Regions from separate parts of the Streptomyces sp. NPDC088762 genome, predicted to be linked through region 1. Evidence: riboswitches for the same ligand, from Rfam matches in the RefSeq annotation. Region 1 holds a riboswitch; the other holds the start of a gene.
What was found. A riboswitch is a leader RNA that binds a small molecule or an ion and turns the genes downstream of it on or off. The one in region 1 is predicted to bind glycine.

Region 1 (3,176 bases):
GTTGATGAGCGTGAGGTACCCCTCGGCCTGCTCGACCGGGGCGAACGGGTGCAGCTGGCCGAACTCGGGCCAGGTCACCGGCTCCATCTCGGTGGTCGCGTTGAGCTTCATGGTGCAGGAGCCCAGCGGGATCATGCCGCGGTCCAGCGCGTAGTCCTTGTCCGAGAGCTTGCGCAGGTAGCGCAGCATGGCGGTCTCGGAGCGGTGCTGGTGGAAGACCGGGTGGGTCAGGTACGCGTCCGAGCGCAGCAGGCCCTCGGGAAGGGTGTCCGCCGTGGTCTCGTCGAGCGCCTCGATGTCGGCGCTCACGCCGAAGGCGGTCCAGACGGCCTCGATGTCGGCGCGCAGGGTGGTCTCGTCGCAGGAGACCGAGACGTGGTCGGCGTCGGCCTGGTACAGGTTGACCCCGCCCTCGCGGGCTGCGGCGACGACCTCCGCCGCACGGCCCGGCACACGGGCCGTGATCGTGTCGAAGTACGCGCCGTGGACGATCTCCACGCCGCCGGCCCGGAGACCCGCGGCGAGCAGGGCCGCGTAGCGGTGGGTCCGGCGGGCGATCGTCCGCAGGCCGTCCGGGCCGTGGTAGACGGCGTACATGGCGGCCATGACGGCCAGCAGCACCTGCGCGGTGCAGATGTTGCTGGTGGCCTTCTCGCGGCGGATGTGCTGCTCACGGGTCTGCAGCGCCAGGCGGTACGCCTTGTTGCCGTCCGCGTCCACGGAGACGCCGACGAGGCGGCCCGGCAGCGAGCGGGCGTGCTTGGCCTGGACGGCCATGTAGCCGGCGTGCGGTCCGCCGAAGCCCATCGGAACGCCGAAGCGCTGCGTGGTGCCCACCGCGATGTCCGCGCCCAGCTCGCCCGGGGAGGTCAGCAGGGTCAGGGCGAGCAGGTCGGCCGAGACGGTGACGATGGCACCGAGCCCGTGCGCCTGGTCGATCAGCGGCTTGATGTCCCGCACGGCACCGGAGGCACCCGGGTACTGGATCAGGACGCCGAAGACACCGCGCTCGGCGATCTCGGCCGGGATGCCCTCGCTCAGGTCGGCGACGACGACCTCGACACCGGTCGGCTCGGCGCGGGTCTCGATCACGGCGATGGTCTGCGGCAGCGCGTCGGCGTCGATCAGGAAGACACCGTCCTTGACCTTGCCCACGCGGCGGGCGAGGGACATGGCCTCGGCGGCCGCGGTGCCCTCGTCGAGCAGCGAGGCACCGGAGGTCGGCAGTCCGGTGAGGTCGGCGACGACGGTCTGGAAGTTCAGCAGCGCTTCGAGGCGGCCCTGCGAGATCTCGGGCTGGTAGGGCGTGTACGCCGTGTACCAGGCCGGGTTCTCCATGACGTTGCGGAGGATCACCGGCGGGGTGAAGGTCCCGTAGTAGCCGAGACCGATCATCGAGGAGAGGACCTGGTTGCGGTCGGCGAGCGAGCGCAGCTCGGCCAGCACCTCGGCCTCGGTGCGCGCCTCGGGCAGGTTCAGCGCTTCGGCGGTCTTGATGACGTCCGGCACCGCCGCGGCGGTCAGCTCGTCCAGCGAGCCGTAACCCACCTGGGCGAGCATCTTGGCCTGCGCTTCGGCATCCGGGCCGATGTGGCGCTGCTCGAAGGGGATGCCTCGCTCCAGCTGGGAGAGCGGAATGCGGTTGGCGGTCATGACGGAGGCCTCCTGGTCGTATGACCTGCGAGGGGCACCACGGCGCGGGCACCCGGACGGCCTCCCCCTCTGTCATCTCAACCTGAGAGTTTCACCGGGCCCCACGGGGAACACCCGTGCGGTCCGGCTTTCACCGTCGGTGAGGAGGGGAACCGGCACTGCGCCCGGTACCCGCCCCTGCTTTCCAGAGTGGCCTCGTCCGTGCGGTACGTATGCCTGAGAGATTCCGGGGAGGATTTGCTCCTTCGGCGCCTCCGTCACGCTCACTCGGAGGACTCTCCCGCACAGGGTCGACAGCCATCACCCAGCCTACCAGCGAGGATCTGGACGCTCCCCGAGTGGCCTGCTTTCCCGATATGCACTTCTGTAGTGCTTACGGAGGAGTTGCGACCATTTGGAGGGACCGTGCAGACCGACATCGATCCGCGCAGCCTGATCGGCCGCAAGGCGTTCGACCGCAACGGCACCAAGATCGGCACCGTCGACGAGGTCTACCTCGACGATGCCACGGGCGTCCCGGAATGGGCCGCCGTCCGCACGGGCCTGTTCAGCCGGGACGCCTTCGTGCCGCTGGAGCCCAGCGAGCTCGTGGGCGACACCCTCCGGGTGCCCTTCGACCGCTCCTTGATCAAGGACGCCCCGGACTTCGGCGTCGGCCGCCACCTCTCCCCCGAACAGGAGCTCCAGCTCTACCACCACTACGGCCTCGACGTGACCCTCCCGACGGACTTCCAGCGCGACTTCGGCCACCTGGCGGGCGACGACACGACCTGACGGCACCACCTAGGGAAGGTCCGGCTTCGCGTCCCCCACCAGCGGCAGCGGATCGGACGGCTCGAGGTCGGGGTCCTCCACCCGGAAGGTCCGCACCCGGCCGGGCGGCGATCCGGGCTCCTCGAACCGTACGGTCACCCGCCCGACCCCGCTGCCCTGCACCCACCCGGGGCCGTACACCGCATGCCGTACGTCGCTCCCGGCCGGCCAGCGCCGCTCGGGCGCCGGCTCGGACGCGCCGGGCCCCCCTGGGCGGCTCTCCGGCCCCGCGGCCTGCCCCGGTGCCGCCGGCGCGCCCCCGCCTGGGCCGGCGGTGCCCCCGCCCGGCTCCGGGCCCTGGGCCCCTTCGCCTTCCCGTTCCCCGTCCTCCACGGCTGCCGTCCCGGTGCCCGGCGTCTCCGCGGCCAGCGCCTGCGCGAACAGGTCCTCCTGGGTGTAGTCCGCCAGCCCGGTCACCCCCACCCCCAGCAGCCGCACCCCGCCCGTGGTGTCCACGCCCTCCAGCAGCCGCGCGGCGGCCTCCCGCACCACCGCCGGATCGTCCGTGGGCCCCCGCAGGGTCTCCGACCTCGTCAAGGTGGAGAAGTCGTACCGCCGCACCTTGAGCACGATGGTGCGCCCCGAATGCCCGGACCCCCTCAGCCGCTGCACGCACCTGTCGGCGAGCCGCTGCACCTCACCCCGGATCCGCACCCGGTCGTGCAGGTCCACGTCGAAGGTGTCCTCCACCGACACCGACTTCGCGTCCC
Region 2 (3,176 bases), on a different contig from region 1:
TCCTGGGGCTCCGCCCCAGACCCCGCGCCTCAAACGCCGGCGGGGCTGGATTTGGCTCCCGCCCCCTCCGCGAGGCCAGGCCGAACAAGTGCGGCGCCGCTCCTGGGGCTCCGCCCCAGACCCCGCGCCTCAAACGCCGGCGAGGCTGGTTTTGCCTCCTGCCGCCTTTCACTTGCAGGCCTACGCCGGCCACCTCCAGCTCCGCCGGCGTTTGAGGCGCGGGTCCGGGCAGGGCCCGGCAGCGGCGCCGCAGCCGGACGTCAGGGGTGGAACGCGATGCGCGTCACGGCGGCGGCCGAGCGGCGGTCCAGGAGGGTGGCCGAGGCGCAGCCCGGCGGAGGATGGCCGGCCTCCGCGGAGCGGAGCAGGCGGGTCACCGCCCCCCGGTGGCGGGCGAAGGCGTACGCCGAGACCCCGCGCCCCCGCGCCGCCTGGCCGGCCAGGGCCTCCTCGGGGCTGGTGTCCAGGAGCAGCAGGTGCAGCGCCCGGCCCCGGCGGCGCGCGGCCGCCGCGAGCAGGCTCCGTACCCAGGTCTGCGTACCGCAGTCGTGCACGACGACCGAGGCGCCGGAGCGCAGCGTGCGCCACAAGCCCCAGTAGTGGGCGGCCCGGACCAGCGGGCGGTAGACGGCGTAGGGCACCGCCCCCGGCATCCTCCGCTCCCAGCGCTCGCGCGTGTCCTGGGAGTCGATGGCTCCGCCCTCGGCCGCCGCCCGCTTGATCAGCGTGCTCTTGCCGCCTCCCGGCAGGCCGGACACCACGACGATGTCCCCCGCGGCGAAGCCCAGCCGCTGCGGCCCCCGCACCCCCGGTCCGCGGAGGTCGCGCACCGGGCCGGCCGCCGCGCTCCGCACGCGCGGACCCCGCTGCGCCGGAACCGCGTCCACGGTCCCCGCAGCCGTCACCGCTCCGAATCTCCGCACAGCGTTCGCCTCCCCCGAATCGGGCCCGCAGGACCCTTGCCCACTGAGTGTAAAGAGACGGTAATCCGGCAGGCCCGGTTCCGGTCCGGCCGCTTGAGGACCGCACGAACTTTCGGGGCCGCACCACCGATCACCGCCGTGGCGTGCAATGATGTGCGCCATCTGGACCAACTGCATACCGGCCGCTTGAATCCGCGCGGGAGAGTCCCGGCACGCCGCAAGGCCGTGCGCGGGCGCCGAAGGAGCAAGAACCTCCCTTGAATCTCTCAGGCCCCGTACCGCGTGGATGAGGCAGATCTGAAAAGCGAGCTGCGCGTCGGCGCAGGCTCCACCCAAGGTGCAAGCCGAGGACCCCTGACGACCGGGGGAACTCCTGGCGAACCTCTCAGGTTCCGATGACAGATGGGGAGGACCCTCCTCGTCATGTCATGCCCTGGGACCCGGGAGCCACACCCATGAGCACTGCCCCCCGTCTGACCGCCCTCGATGCGGTGCACCGTTCGCTCGGTGCCACCATGACCGACTTCGCGGGCTGGGACATGCCGCTGCGGTACGGCAGCGAGCGCGACGAGCACAACGCCGTCCGCACCAAGGCCGGTCTCTTCGACCTGTCCCACATGGGTGAGATCACGCTCACCGGCCCCGAAGCGGTCAAGGCCCTCGACTACGCGCTGGTCGGCAACATCTCCACCGTCGGCGTCGGCCGCGCCCGCTACACGCACATCTGCCAGGAGGACGGCGGGATCGTCGACGACCTGATCGTCTACCGCCTGGGCGAGACCGAGTACATGGTCGTCGCCAACGCCTCCAACGCCCAGGTGGTGCTGGACGCGCTCACCGAGCGCGCCGCCGGCTTCGACACCGAGGTCCGCGACGACCGCGACGCCTACGCGCTGATCGCCGTCCAGGGCCCCGAGTCCCCCGGCATCCTGGCCTCCCTCACCGACGCCGACCTGGACGGGCTGAAGTACTACGCCGGCCTGCCGGGCACCGTCGCGGGCGCGCCCGCGCTGATCGCCCGTACCGGCTACACCGGCGAGGACGGCTTCGAGCTGTTCGTCTCCCCCGAGCACGCCGTCGAGCTGTGGCAGGCGCTGACCAAGGCCGGCGAGGGCGTGGGCCTGGTCCCGGCCGGCCTGTCCTGCCGCGACACCCTGCGCCTGGAAGCGGGCATGCCGCTGTACGGGCACGAGCTGAGCACCTCCCTCACCCCCTTCGACGCCGGTCTGGGCCGTGTCGTGAAGTTCGAGAAGGAGGGCGACTTCGTCGGCCGCGCCGCGCTGGAGGCCGCCGCCGAGCGCGCCGCGACCAACCCGCCGCGCAAGCTGGTCGGCCTGGTCGCCGAGGGCCGCCGCGTCCCGCGCGCCGGCTTCCCGGTCGTCGCCGGCGGTCAGGTCATCGGCGAGGTCACCTCCGGCGCCCCCTCCCCGACGCTGGGCAAGCCGATCGCGATGGCGTACGTGGACGCGGCGCACGCCGCGCCCGGCGCCTCCGGCGTCGGCGTCGACATTCGCGGTACGCATGAGCCGTACGAGGTCGTGGCGCTGCCGTTCTACAAGCGGCAGAAGTAGTCCCGCACACGACCCCGCCGTCCGGGCGCCCCTGCGGGGCCCGTGCGGCGCGCCGTCTCAGTACCCAAGACCGCTGTTCGATCCACTCCCCCGCATCCAGGAGAATCAGGCCATGAGCAACCCCGAGAAGCTGCGTTTCAGCAAGGAGCACGAGTGGCTGTCGGCCGCCGAGGACGGCGTCGCGACGGTCGGCATCACCGAGTTCGCGGCCAACGCGCTCGGTGACGTCGTCTACGCCCAGCTCCCCGAGGTAGGCGACACGGTGACCGCGGGCGAGACCTGCGGCGAGCTGGAGTCGACCAAGTCGGTCAGCGACCTCTACTCCCCCGTCACCGGTGAGGTCGTCGAGTTCAACCAGGACGTCGTGGACGACCCGGCCCTGGTGAACACCGCCCCGTTCGAGGGTGGCTGGCTGTTCAAGGTGCGCATCGCGGAGGAGCCGGCCGACCTGCTCTCCGCGGAGGAGTACGCCGCGCTCACCCACTCCGACAACTGACCCAGGGAACCCTGATGTCCGTGCTGAACACCCCTCTCCACGAGCTCGACCCCGACGTCGCCGCCGCCGTCGACGCCGAGCTCGTGCGCCAGCAGTCGACCCTCGAAATGATCGCCTCGGAGAACTTCGCTCCGGTCGCCGTCATGGAGGCCCAGGGTTCGGTCCTGACCAACAAGTACGCCGAGG

Region 2: linked by a shared signal. The riboswitch ahead of gcvT (glycine cleavage system aminomethyltransferase GcvT) and the one ahead of gcvP (aminomethyl-transferring glycine dehydrogenase) in region 1 are both predicted to bind glycine.

The regions. Positions count from the first base shown of each region.
Region 1 covers NZ_JBIVKT010000005.1:9,663-12,838, reverse strand. The annotation lists gene gcvP (aminomethyl-transferring glycine dehydrogenase) at 1-1,653, opposite strand, end outside; glycine riboswitch at 1,848-1,946, opposite strand; gene ACIP5M_RS14265 (PRC-barrel domain-containing protein) at 2,059-2,427, shown strand; gene ACIP5M_RS14260 (DNA polymerase IV) at 2,437-3,176, opposite strand, start outside.
Region 2 covers NZ_JBIVKT010000007.1:230,182-233,357, reverse strand. The annotation lists gene ACIP5M_RS19025 (AAA family ATPase) at 261-905, opposite strand; glycine riboswitch at 1,111-1,214, shown strand; gene gcvT (glycine cleavage system aminomethyltransferase GcvT) at 1,379-2,494, shown strand; gene gcvH (glycine cleavage system protein GcvH) at 2,607-2,990, shown strand; gene glyA (serine hydroxymethyltransferase) at 3,005-3,176, shown strand, end outside.